One region of the Shewanella sp. LZH-2 genome, then DNA from elsewhere that is predicted to be linked to it. Evidence: predicted binding sites of a transcription regulator. Region 1 holds the regulator's gene; each other region holds the start of a gene.
The links. The regulator LexA, encoded in region 1, represses DNA repair genes until DNA is damaged. The targets are predictions, from matches to a motif close to TACTGTATNNNNATACAGTA.

Region 1 (3,506 bases):
TCTGTGGTTGATCATGGCATAAATCATCACGCCAAAAACCACTAAGCCTATCGCGCAGCAGATATACAGAATCGTCATGTGCAGGTGGTATACCTTGCCACTGATTTCTGTTACGCCAGGCGTCATATTGAACCGCATGTCTGCTGCGGCCAACGGTGGGGCGAATAGCACCACGAGTAAACAATACAACCATTGCTTCACAAGACTTCTCCTCTGCTAATTGCAAATAGCAACTACAAAGAAGAGCAACACAGTAAGTCTCAACTCTATGCAAACTCTTCAGTTCCCAAAAAAGTGTTTCTGACTTCAACGTGCGTTGGCGGCTTACTTATGATCAAGTATTGTTACTGCTGGTATTAGCCACACTGGCACATACTGCTGAATAAACCCATTATTCTCAATTTTTGTGGGCGAGCGATATTCGAAAATAACGCGATATTTCTGCCTAAACAGGCGATATATCATGTGCGCCTAAATCAAACATACTTGCTGTTTAAAAATTGATCAAGATCACTTCTTTTTCTAATTGTCTGAAAAATTGCCAAAAAAAAGCCTCACATTCACAGGTGAGGCGGCTTTCAAGGCTAAATACGGTGTGAAAAATTTTTAATGAACAGAGCTGAAAAATGCGGGTTGAGTAAATTTAGCCGATTGTGTGAGATTGGTGCTAGAAGGTTGGTCATTCGTTGAACCTTCAAGCACGATACCCATTGCACGTGCGCTCTTTGCTACAATTTGTAGGCGACGATTATCGCGAGTATCTAGGGCGTTAATCCAAGTAATCACTGCGCTAGATGTGCCACTGGTTAAGGCTTTTTCCATCGCCCAAAGGGTTTCGACCTCATCTTTTGCGTGAACCAATAGTACGCGATCCATACGCACACCTGCGTTTGCTAATAGCTGCTTGTAGCCAATACTAGGTGGGTTGATGAGCACTATCCATCTTCCCTGTTGGCTCAGTTGGGCAAGTTGTTTGCTCAGCTGTGTCAGCTCTTGGCGCCCTTGGCTCTGAGTTGGCATAGTGACTATTGATGTATGCTGCCAGTCGGTCTCTGTATCTCGAACCGTATCGAGCCATAAACCGGGGTGACGCGGGGCATTACCTAATAGTTTGTTCATAGCCAATCTCCGTTGCGGATCACCCCTACGGCGAGCCCTTCAATTGTTAGACTTTGGAAACTCAAATCGACTTTAATCGGTGAATAGTCTTCATTCTCGGCATGTAGGTAGACTAAATTACCTTTTTTTTCAAAGCGTTTTACGGTTACATCATCATCAACGCGAGCAACAACAACTTGTCCATTGCGCGCTTGTTGTACTTTATGAACGGCAAGCAGGTCACCCTCAAGGATGCCGATATTCTTCATACTGTCGCCTTTTACGCGCAGCAGGAAATCGGCAGCAGGGTGGAACATGCTGGGGTCGACTTGGTAATACTGTTCGACATGCTCTTGGGCGAGAATAGGTTCACCCGCTGCCACTTGGCCAATCAGTGGCAAGCCTGTTTCGCGGTTATCTTCTTCCTCTACAGGGAGACGGATCCCGCGGGAAGTACCAGGCATGATCTCGATGCAGCCTTTTTTCGCCAATGCCTTAAGGTGTTCTTCTGCGGCATTTGCACTTTTAAAACCCAAACGGGTGGCAATTTCGGCCCGAGTGGGTGGCATGCCAGTCTCGGCAATATTACGTTTAATCAGCTCTAAAATTTCGGCTTGGCGTGGCGTCAACGGTCTCATGGTCTTTCCTGTTTTTCTATACAGTTACTGTTAGTATATACAGTATTATTTGTAGTGCAAGTATTAACCACTTTTAACTTGGTCAGCTAGATCTGCAAATAACCGTAATCGTCATCTATGGGGTGAATGCCATTTGCACGGCAGCAATAAATGGCGTTGCCTAAAGTGCGTTACTAAGTCATTAAAATCAGCTGCTGAATCCTGCATCTTTAGGTTGTTTGGGTATATTCTCTAGAATCTGGTATTCTATGGGGCTAATGAACGTACTTACATTGCATAAGAATAATGCCTAAACAAGACTCTCTTTGGTTGAAATCATTACGTTGGATCCAAAAGCACTTAGTGCACACTATTGTTGTGCCACAGGATCCCTTTGCCGATCTGAATCTGGATGCCTCCAGACCGCTTGCTTATGTAATGAAAACAGAATCCCTGAGTGATATTGCTGCGTTAAGCGAGATCACCACGAAACTTGGTTTGCCAAGCCCTTACGAGCCGCTGGTGGTGAATGGCGTTGTGGCGCCACGGGTGGTATGCCTTGAAGGTCGTAAGCCCTTATTTGGTGAACGCGCCAGCAATGAGCCATTCCTCGAATGTTTTATGCGTTTGTTGGCCGTCCATAAGGAAAAGCCAGAGTTAGATATCCAGCTGGTGCCTGTGAGTCTGTATTGGGGTCGTACTCCGGGTAAAGAAGACGACACCATGAAGGCGGCAGTGCTTGAGCGCGAGAACCCTACTTGGTTACGTAAGTGCTTGATGATCCTATTTTTGGGCCGTCACAACTTTGTGCAATTTTCTAATGCGGTATCGCTGCGTTACATGGCCGACGAACATGGTACCGATATGGGCATTGCCCATAAATTGGCTCGAGTAGCGAGAGTGCATTTTCGCCGCCAACGTAAGGTGATGACGGGGCCTGTGTTGCCTAATCGTCAGGCGTTATTCCATTCCTTGCTGAAATCTGAATCCTTACGCAAGGCGATTCAGGAAGAAGCCGCGAGCAAGAAGATTTCTGAAACCCAAGCGCGTGAAACGGCAATTGAATATCTTGATGAAATTGCAGCAAATTATTCCGATAGTCTCGTACGTATTGCTGAGCGCTTTTTAACGTGGTTATGGAACAAGCTCTACAGCGGTATTAACATCAAAGGTGCCGAGCATATTCGGCAGTTACACCACGATGGTCATGAGATTGTGTATGTGCCCTGCCATCGCAGCCATATGGATTACCTGCTGTTATCTTACATTCTGTATTACCAAGGTATGGTGCCGCCGCATATTGCTGCGGGTATCAACCTAAACTTCTGGCCTGCGGGGCCGCTGTTCCGCCGTGGCGGGGCTTTCTTTATTCGCCGTAGTTTTAACGGCAACAAACTCTATACGGCCGTGTTCCGTGAGTACCTCGATCAGCTGTTTGCTAAGGGATATTCGGTTGAGTATTTCTCTGAAGGTGGCCGTTCTCGTACCGGTCGTCTATTGGCGCCTAAAACGGGCATGATCGCTATGACGATCAACAGTGTGCTGCGTGGTATCGAACGCCCAGTCACCTTAGTGCCTGTGTATTTAGGCTACGATCACGTGATGGAAGTGGCGACCTATCACAAAGAGCTAAGCGGTAAGAAAAAACAGAAAGAATCTGTATGGCAAGTCTTTGGTGCTATTCGTAAATTAGGTAATTTTGGCCAAGGTTATGTCAACTTTGGTGAGCCGATTACATTGCAAAATTTCTTGAATGAAACGGCACCAAACTGGCGCAGTGAAGTGGCTGAT
Region 2 (3,506 bases), 1.6 Mb from region 1:
CGCAGCCTTGAGAGCCTAAAACCCCATAGAGCGAATTCATAATGATTTTAATTGCTTGCGATAAAGGCGCATTTGCCTCCCGCTTGGCTTTTTCGCGTTGTTCTGAGAGATTTTGGATGAGTTTTGGCAGGATCGGTTGATGCCGACTAAAACGAGCCCCTAAAAAACCGGGAACGATTTCAGACTCGTCCAAAATATGTTCCTCGTTATCCAGACCTTCAATGAGCCCTTTCGGATCGATCAAAAAAGTACGAATTATCGATGGATAAAGACTTTTAAAGTCAAACACTAAAATATGCTGATAAAAACCAGGGACTGAATCCATTACATAACCGCCAGGGCTTTCAATACCTTGACTTGCAGGCTCTGCGGGCGCAACGAAACCCGCTCTATGTAAATGCGGTAGATACAAATGATTGAATGCGGCGACCGAGGCGCCTACCCGCCCCAGTTCTAATCCCGTTAACTCGGCGCGAGCGAGGGCAAAATCCCACAACTGAGTATGCTCAAAAATATCCCACACTAAGCGACTATCAGTCAGATTATAGTGAGCAAGCCCTTGCTTATTTTCGGTAAATAGCGCATCAATCTCTTGGACTCGATTTTCTACATTATGAATCGCTTTGCCTTCACCGAGTAACGCTTGGGCGACAAATTCCAAGGAGAAGCGCTCGAATTGATAAAAGGCCGCCTTTAACCAATCGATACCATCGAGCACCACTCGCCCCGGTAAACTTAAGGTTTCAGGCCGAAATTTATTCTCGACCTTCCACTCGAGAAGCGCACTACCTCGACCGATACGCAGCGGGATCCGGTGCAGTAACGCACGCCGATATAACAAGGCCAAATCAAAGGTCACCACCGACCAACCAATGATCACATCGGGATCAAACTCAGTAAACCAAGCGATGAGACGATGGATAAGCGCCGCTTCATCGTTCACCCATTCGATGTAAATTGCAGCATCAGGCTGCGCCTCGCCCACCATAATGACTTTTTCATAGGGCTGAGATTGCGCATCGCGTCCATAAAGGGCCACGGAATAGAGTAATCCGTCAAAACTGCATTCAAAATCGAGGGAGATTGAACGCAATTTTATTTCCGGCTGCGGTGCAACGGCTTTGGCCCGTATGGCGCTAAAGACGGGCAAGCGGTCTTGTAAACCCACATTGCTTACTTGATGCCCTAAAAATGCCACATCGAGCGCGACAAAACGTTCGATTAAAAAACGCTGCTCGGGACGGATATCCGCCTCAAATAAGGGAATACCAGCATCCGTCGCTATCCGCTGTAAGTGACGAAACACACTGCTCGACTGGGCATAAATCGCCGCCACGGCTTGTCTTTTAAAACTTTTAAGCATAAGCGGCACAAAGCGTAGCGCCAGCCCCGGCGTTTGTAACTGTAATGCAGCCATATCGCTTTGATGGCAAAAACAAATGTACTCAGAGCCAGGTAACTCCACCAGCACTGGGCCAGAAACAGTGGCGAGATAATACTGCAACACAAGCGTTGAACCGCATGTAATAGCATGGCGCGTCAGGACGCGTCCCTGTACACTCACGGGCGCAGCCGTGTCATGTGCAAGACTCTCGGGGGGATTCGACTGCGGTTTCACTCTAAGGCTCTCGCTGTTTATTGATTCTCGGGACACAGAATAAAATTGCCATAAAATGGCAGAAAAGTTTCTTAGGCTATGCAATCACTGTTATTATGTACAGCATTAATTCGATAAAGTAGTGCCGCATGTTACCTGACAACGTAAAAAACCAGATCCGCGCTATCTATAAAGATATTGCCGCCGCTTTGCCTAATTTTAGGCCACGCCGCGAGCAAAATTTTATGGTGGCAGAAATCTCTAAGACCTTGGCTGGCGACTATGACAAAGATAGACGCATCATAGTGGTCGAAGCGGGTACGGGGATTGGTAAATCATTGTCTTATATTTTGGGCACGATACCGCTTGCGCTTGCGAGTAAGAAAAAAGTCTGTATTGCCACGGCAACCGTTGCGCTGCAGGAGCAGTTGCTGCACAAAGACTTACCGTTTTTTCTCGAACAATCAGGGCTAAACTTTCGCTTTGGTCTGGTTAAAGGGCGCCAGCGGTATGTCTGTTTATCCAAACTTGCCATGCTGATCGGCGATGATAACAGTACCCAAATGGCCATGTGGCAAACAAAGCCAGATAACAGCCAAATTGCCATGCTGCAAGAGCTGCTCAGCGACTTTAATGAAGGCCGCTGGAACGGTGAAATAGATACGCTATCGACACCGATACCGGACCATCTCTGGCAACAAATCGCCTGCGATAAACACAGTTGTCATCGGCAACTCGCCAGCCATCGTAATTGCCCGTTTCACAAGGCCCGTGAGGATGTGGATACTTGGGATGTACTGATCGCCAACCACAGCTTACTTTTTGCCGACTTAGAGCTAGGCGGCGGGGTGATTTTACCCGATCCCGAAGAGGTATTTTACGTCATAGACGAAGCCCACCACTTACCAATTGTCGCACGGGACTTTTCTAGCGCACAGGCAACGCTTAGAGGCGCCGCCGACTGGCTTGAAAAAGTCGGTAAGACCAGCGCCAAGTTACAAAATCAGATAAAGAGCAACAATATCATCGCCCCAGCACAGGCGATGCAGGATCATATTGGCGACTTAATCGCTCAGCTCAATCAAGTCGCCCACTATTGTGATACCCAGACCAAGCAGTTTGCCAATCCAGAGAGTCGCTATCGGTTCGAACACGGCAAATTACCCGATGCGTTAAAAATCCCTGCCGAGAATCTCGCAACCACTTCCAATCTTGCTCTCAAGCAATTTAACAAGATGCAGTTATTGCTGGCCGAGGCGATAAAAGATGGCGATATTCCTAAGCACCAGGCTGAAGCGCTACAGGCCGAAATGGGCTTTATGTTGCAGCGACTCGAGAACCTGCAAAAGCTCTGGAAAATGATGGCCAAGGAAGATTCCACTAAAGGTGCCCCAATGGCCCGTTGGATCGAGTTAATTACAGGCAAACAGGTCGATTATCTGTTTAGCGCCTCACCAATTGAAGTCGGTTTTATGCTCGAATCGATGCTGTGGCAAAAGGCAGCTGGCGTCGTGCTATGTAGCGCTACGCTGCGGGCGCTGAATAACTTTGACCATTTTGCCCATCAGGTAGGGTTATCATTAAAGGACGGCAGCCGTTATCTTGCCCTGCAATCCCCTTTCGATTATCCGAATAATGCCACGCTCTACTTACCTAAGATGAAAACCGAGCCGACGGATGATGCCTATACTGCTGAACTTGCCGAACAAATTATCGAGCTAATTGAAGGCGAAATGGCTACCTTAGTGCTGTTTGCCTCTTACTGGCAAATGGAAAAAGTGGCCGAATTGCTCGAGGGCAAGCTCACGCAGGAAATTCTGATCCAAGGTAATGCACCACGCCAACAATTGCTTGAGACCCACAAAGCTAAATGTGACAAAGGTGAGCCAAGCATATTATTTGGCACAGG
Region 3 (3,506 bases), 1.9 Mb from region 1:
CCGACTCCTCAATTTTAGTTCAAAACAACAACATAACCAATTGAATTCATTGGTTTTTACCGACTTATTGGGAAGTCAATAAAAATTTAACTACAACTAACACTAGTCGCCATATTTAACTGTTTTGCACACATCTGTGATTTATTTTGATGGCTTAATGCCAAGATCTTACATTGCTTGAGTAACGGCACTTTATCACTAAAAGGCAAGCATGAGATACTGCTTGCATGTGTTTAATTTTAAGTGTGTAACAATAAACATGCCATATAACTAACCATCGATCTCATTTGCTTTGGCTATCACCTCTTTTTGTTTTTGAATCGCCTCTTCGATAACTTTTTCAAAAAAATCACTTTTTTCCCCTGGATGATGCGTTGCGCACAAAATCAGAGAAAACTGTCGATTTGACCTTGCGACGCTTGATAATCATTAATACCTCCCAAAATCTGCAACAACTTAGATAACCATTATGACGTGGAAAAATTTCAACAGTTAACCACTTGTAAATATACAATAATTATTAATAATAATATCTTAAACCCATAATTTATTCATTATTTTTCACGAATAGCCACTTTGTGCATCAGCCAGTATCAAAGGTGTCTTTCAGCGGTAATTAAAAGCCGATAGTGTTGTAATTCAAGACTCGTGTTACTTTCCTTGAAGGTAACCTCAGCCTGACTCTAGCACTTAATCTGTGGCAAACATCCCCAGTCTGTAGTGTACTGCGGGGTAAGTAGTTCGCGACGCATGGTCCATTTTTGATCAATGCCTTGGGCGGCGAGGAATAAGGTATCGCTACCATAGCGGTGGTTAACACTATCGAGGGTGCGCATTAGCTGAGGATTAGCGGAGGGTGCATTGAATAGGTCAAACTGGCGGTGTTTCTCGCTGACTAAATCTAACAAGCCCACACCGATTTTATAATAGCGCACCCCTTGCCTAAACAATTTAGGGGCGGCCGCGCTCATTGCGTGGGTGAGCTCGGCGCTGCAATTTGTGGCACATGGAAAGTTAACTAATGTTTTAGCGCCTGTTGGCTGCTCATCATAGGGAGAATTATTAGCGAACAGCAGCATGGTTTTACATAACGAACCTTGCCTTCTGGCTTTGGCGGCAGCAATGCCAATATGCTTACTTAAGGCTTGGTGGAGTTGTTGGTAATCGGTGATGCGTTCACCCACACTGCGAGTCGAGAAGATTTGCTTTTTATCTGCCCTTGCCTCATCCCATTGTTTACATGCTTGGCCGTTGAGTTCTCTTACGGTGCGTTCAATCTCGATATTAAATTGTTTGCGGGCGAGTCCGGCCGGCATTCTTGCCAGATCATAAGCGGTATTAATTTCCATTAGTTCCAGCTTTTTACTGATGCGGCGACCAATCCCCCATACCTCGCCCACTTCTACCGACTTTAAAATAGTGAGTCGGTCTGGCTCATTATCTATTACGCAAACACCGTTATAACCGGGTAATTTTTTGGCTGCGTGGTTTGCCAGCTTGGCCAACGTTAAGGTCGCGCCTATACCTACACATACAGGTAAGCGTGCTTCTTTCCACACTGCACGGCGAATTAACTGCCCTTGTTCATATAGAGACTTGATCGCAGGGCAATGCTTAAAAGATAAAAAACTCTCGTCAATGGAATACACATGCTGCTCTGGAGCAAAGCGGCCGATAATACTCATCATCTTGGTGGATAGATCGGCATAGAGTTCATAATTGCTTGAGCAGGCAATCACCCCTAACTTTTGGCATTGTTCCTTTAACTGAAAATAAGGTGCAAATTTGGGGATCCCTAACTCCTTTGCTTGACGATTAGCTGCCACGATGCAGCCATCGTTATTGCTAAGGACGATCATCGGTTTGCCACGCCAGTCCGGACGAAACACCTGCTCAGCGCTGCAATAAAAGCTATTGGCATCAACTAGAGCATACATTTTAAATTAGCTAAAGTCGGGTTTTGGCGGTAAAAACGGATTGAACTCACTACGACACCTTCTATGCTGAAGGTGTCGTAATCATGGATAGGTTGAGGCTGAAACTGCTCGTTTGCGGATAGCAGTAAGCGGCGAGTTTTATCGATAATTTTACACACAAACTCGCCGTTATAATTGGCAACAATCACATCACCATCACGGGCCGTTTCATGGCGATCGACTATCAACAAGTCACCAAAATAAATGCCAACGCCCTGCATTGAATCCCCCCGAGCAAACCCCATAAAGGTCGCGTTTGGATGAATAATCAGGAGTTGATCTAAACTCAGGCCAAGCTGGCGATACTCTTCTGCAGGGCTTTCAAACCCTGTGAGCCCTGCACTTGCATAGATTGGTATGATACGCATAACTAACACCACTGGTTAAATATACAGTGATTTTAGCAGTAATCATGCGGCTGGCAAGTTTAACTCTGAGAAATAAATCGCAACCCACTATAAAACAAAATAAAACACTTAGGCTTGCCTTTAAGTAACCAAAAATCACTTAGCAGCTAAAAAGCTGACAAGGCAGGATTCAAATCGATGAGGATGGGCTAAATTGTGCTATTTAACTGAAAAATGGTGTTTTTTTAGCAAGCTTCCCCCAAACCATTGTCTGGTTAGCTGTTTTAAAAGGGAAAGCCAATAAAATAGACTTTAGGTCAGCCTGCTTTGAGGTGCTGGCAGCATTTAGCAAAATGCCGTCGTCGCTTCTCTAAGTGCTCGCAGTAATCAGTCAGTTTTTGCAAGGTTCCCACTGGGCCATGAAACAACTTGCCAAATTCAGTGGTGAGCTTAAGCCAGTTGTCTTGCTGGATATTCAATTTTGTCAGTAGCTTGGCGCTATGTTCGCTGATGACACCTCGTTTGTCATTGCGGATGATTCGGCCTGTATAATCCACCAATTGAAGGTAGTCCGTTAATGAAAACGCAATGCCATTGGGCTGGTTGTCGCATTCATTACCAACTCTTTTTGAAAAAATCATAGATTGGTCGCTAATGATTCGCGGTCTTGCGACATATATCCTGCACCTTGTAGCGCCCAAATGAGATCCAAATTGACGCCTTACTATCCTAAGACGTCTGCAAAGGACGTCGTCATTACAACAAGCGTCCTTTCCCACACCATCACATCAACCAAACTAATCCAACAATATCGCCTTTTGCATCAGCATCTGGTTGTTCTGGTAAAACGGCACATCGGTATGGCCTAGAACGCTTGCAGGTAAATTCGCAAGCTCTGACAGGTTATCCATTGGAACCACAACAGACTTGGCACCATTCTCAGAAAGCATGGTGATCTTGTCTGCGAAGTTAATGGCTCTCTCGATGGCACCACCTACAGAGATGTTGCCGAGGACCGCTAAGCCGGGTTTTAAGTTCTTCTTGTACAACGCCGACACTATCGCGATATATACGGCTGAACCAATACCAGTCGAAACTGATGCACCTAGCATATTGGTGACCTGAACAGTGATATCGTAATTTTTCAGCGAATGCTGTTCACTTAAAATGGTCTTTTCGTTGG
Region 4 (3,506 bases), 1.5 Mb from region 1:
CATTCATCTAACTCGGCATTGTAGCCTTCACGGATCACGCCGCCATCACGGATAAGCATGGGCGGGTTATCGACAATGGCGCGCTCAAGCAGTTGTTGCTCTTCGGGAAACTCGCCTAAGAGTTGGCCTAGTTTCACTGTATGGGGGGCACTTAACTGTGCTAATGATTGCTGCAATTGAGGCAATAGGTTTAATGCTTGGCGTAGTCGGGCAAAATCCCGTGGACGAGCGGTACGAAGCGCCAGTCTTGCCATGATACGTTCGATATCACCTAGGGCTTTAAGCTGCTCATGCAATGACTCATGGGCCGCGGTCGCGAGCAACTCATTGACCGCCGTTTGGCGAGCAAAAATCTGTGCATGGTCCCTCAACGGCTGATGGATCCAGCGTTGTAACATACGGCTGCCCATGGCTGTGGCAGTATTGTCGAGCACGGCTGCTAGGGTGTTATCCCGACCACCACTCAAATTTTGTGTCAGCTCGAGGTTGCGGCGCGTTGCCGCATCCAAGACAATCGTATCGGTTTGATTAAAACGGGTAATAGCATTGATATGGGGCAGGGCGGTGCGCTGGGTGTCTTTTACGTACTGCATCAAGCAGCCTGCCGCTTGCAGCGATAGGCGAGCATCGGTTATGCCGAAACCGTGTAAATCCTTAGTGCCAAACTGGGCCAACAGCAGTTTGATACTGGTATCGTAATCAAATTCCCACTCAGGGCGGCGACGTTTGCCTTTAAAATGATGCAATAACTCCAGTGCACCAAAATCTTCGCTATAAAGAATTTCGACCGGATTCGTACGTTGCAATTCGGCTTCGAGGGACTCCTTCGTTTCTAATTCGGCAATCACGAAACGGCCAGAAGACACATCAAGAGTCGCATAGCCAAAGCCCACTTTGCCTTGATAAACCGCGGCCAACAGATTGTCTTGCCGCTCCTGCAATAGCGCTTCATCGGTTAAGGTTCCTGGGGTGACAATGCGTACGACTTTACGCTCAACCGGACCTTTTGAGGTGGCAGGATCGCCAATTTGTTCACAAATCGCAACCGATTGGCCAATTTGAACCAATTTTGCGAGATAGCCTTCAACTGCATGGTAAGGGATACCCGCCATCGGGATCGGGTCGCCACCACTTTTGCCTCGGGCCGTAAGTGAAATGCCCAATAATTCAGAGGCTCGTTTGGCGTCATCATAGAAGAGTTCATAGAAGTCACCCATACGATAAAACAGCAGCATGTCGTGATGCTCTGCTTTCATGGTCAAATATTGACGCATCATCGGGGTATGTTTTTCTAAATCATCGGTATCTATAGGATTCATTAAATCGTTATCGTCCGCTATGCCGGCCCTGAAATAGGGAATAAAGTCATACAGTAATAGGAGATAAAATCAGTTGATTTGCACTATTACTGTCTAAAATCAATTGGCGCCAATCTTAGCAACAATTTACAGAAAATTGATCCTGAAAGCGTGGATATTCACTGATATCTTGATAAATCTGCAGGATGGGTGGGTAAAAGCTTGTCTAAATGGAAAAATTTTCTGACTGAAAAATAATTCATTCACAGGTATTGATACTGTATGATTGTACAGTATACTAGTCAGCAGATTACGACAAAGAGCCTCGCTTTTTGATCACCCGCTTTATTAAATTGAATATCACTTTTGACAGTACTGATGCTGTCTAGATGAGGGAACAGGAATGAAGGTCGATCCAAACAAAGAGAAAGCACTTGCTGCGGTATTGAGCCAAATTGAGAAGCAATTTGGTAAAGGCTCCATCATGAAGCTGGGCGAAGACCGCTCTATGGATGTCGAGACCATTTCTACTGGCTCACTTTCCCTTGACGTCGCCTTAGGGGCTGGCGGTTTACCAATGGGCCGTATTGTTGAGATTTATGGTCCTGAATCATCAGGTAAGACAACTCTGACATTAGAAGTGATTGCTGCTGCTCAGCGCGAAGGTAAAACCTGTGCCTTTATCGATGCTGAGCACGCTCTCGATCCTATCTACGCGAAAAAGTTAGGCGTAGATATTGATAACTTATTGTGTTCACAACCCGATACCGGTGAACAAGCTCTTGAGATCTGTGATGCGTTAACCCGTTCTGGCGCGGTAGATGTGATCATCGTTGACTCGGTCGCGGCATTAACACCCAAGGCAGAAATTGAGGGCGAAATCGGTGACTCACATATGGGCTTAGCGGCGCGTATGATGAGCCAAGCGATGCGTAAGTTAGCGGGTAACCTCAAGCAATCGAATACACTGTTAATCTTCATCAACCAAATTCGTATGAAGATTGGTGTGATGTTTGGTAACCCAGAAACCACAACGGGTGGTAATGCTCTGAAATTCTATGCTTCTGTTCGTTTAGATATTCGCCGTACTGGTGCTATCAAAGAAGGCGATGAAGTGGTTGGTAACGAGACTCGTGTCAAAGTGGTTAAAAACAAAGTGGCTGCACCATTTAAGCAAGCTGAGTTTCAAATCCTTTACGGTCAAGGTATCAACCGTACTGGCGAGTTAGTCGATTTAGGGGTAGCCCATAAACTGATTGAGAAAGCTGGTGCTTGGTATAGCTACAAGGGCGATAAAATTGGTCAAGGCCGTGCCAATGCGGGTAAATATTTGACTGAAAACCCAGCCATTGCCGCTGAAATCGATAAGACATTGCGTGAGTTATTATTGAGTAACCCAAGTGCACTGGCATCATCAGCATCCGATGATGATAATATCGAGGGGAATATTGATTTAGAAACAGGCGAAGTATTCTGAGCCAGTCTGCCCGTCAAATTGCGGTCGCGCTGTTAGCGCGCCGCGATTATTGCCGCCAAGAAATCCGCACAAAACTGCTCGAAAAAGGCTTTGAGGTCGCTGATATCGATCCTGTGCTTGATGATTGTGAAGCGTCAGGATTTATCAATGATAAGCGCTATGCCGAGCTTCTCGTTCGAAGCCACATTGCCCGTGGTCATGGACCAATACGCATTCGTCAAGCTATTGCTCAAAAGGGGCTTACTAAAGATTGTATCGAAGCTGCCTTATCTGCAAATGAGCATGATTGGTTTGAGTTGGCAAAAGCGAAAGCCATCAAAAAGTATACGGTCCCTAAAGTGCTTGAAGTAAAAGGCTCACTATCCCGCGAGCAAATCGCAAAAGAAAAAGCCAAACGAGTACGGTTTTTACTGAGCCAAGGCTTTAATTACGAACAAGTCACCTATGCCTTAGATTATGATCCTTTGGAAGATAATGATGACTAGGGCGTGTAGACGTTTCGAGATTACATTTTGTTCGTTCTGGCAAGTTCGTGCTCGCGAAACGAGGAATGATGTGTAGTTTACTCAAATGACGAGCGGCTCTTATGGCAGAAAGTAAGAGCAAGGGCTTGCCAGACGAACCCTTCGGGCAGTATTTGGCTGGCTTTTCTGCCGCGTTATCGTCCGTTTATGTAGAATAACTACACTGCACGGACTTTGCCTTGCATAAAAGCCAGCCAAACTGCTGCA

Region 2: the regulator LexA is predicted to act here: its motif matches at 1,704-1,723, upstream of dinG (ATP-dependent DNA helicase DinG).
Region 3: the regulator LexA is predicted to act here: its motif matches at 2,354-2,373, upstream of JM642_RS11315 (S24 family peptidase).
Region 4: the regulator LexA is predicted to act here: its motif matches at 1,575-1,594, upstream of recA (recombinase RecA).

The regions. Positions count from the first base shown of each region.
Region 1 is NZ_CP069350.1:4,432,031-4,435,536, reverse strand. Features, by position in the region: gene coxB (cytochrome c oxidase subunit II) at 1-201, opposite strand, end outside; gene JM642_RS19435 (SulA-like leucine-rich domain-containing protein) at 607-1,119, opposite strand; gene lexA (transcriptional repressor LexA) at 1,116-1,736, opposite strand; gene plsB (glycerol-3-phosphate 1-O-acyltransferase PlsB) at 2,022-3,506, shown strand, end outside.
Region 2 is NZ_CP069350.1:2,819,929-2,823,434, forward strand. Features, by position in the region: gene JM642_RS12525 (DNA polymerase II) at 1-1,618, opposite strand, end outside; gene dinG (ATP-dependent DNA helicase DinG) at 1,747-3,506, shown strand, end outside.
Region 3 is NZ_CP069350.1:2,542,857-2,546,362, forward strand. Features, by position in the region: gene JM642_RS11310 (Y-family DNA polymerase) at 684-1,937, opposite strand; gene JM642_RS11315 (S24 family peptidase) at 1,925-2,344, opposite strand; partial or broken gene JM642_RS11320 (transposase) at 2,641-2,946, opposite strand; gene brxL (protease Lon-related BREX system protein BrxL) at 3,121-3,506, opposite strand, start outside.
Region 4 is NZ_CP069350.1:1,273,254-1,276,759, forward strand. Features, by position in the region: gene mutS (DNA mismatch repair protein MutS) at 1-1,319, opposite strand, end outside; gene recA (recombinase RecA) at 1,702-2,775, shown strand; gene JM642_RS05720 (regulatory protein RecX) at 2,850-3,260, shown strand.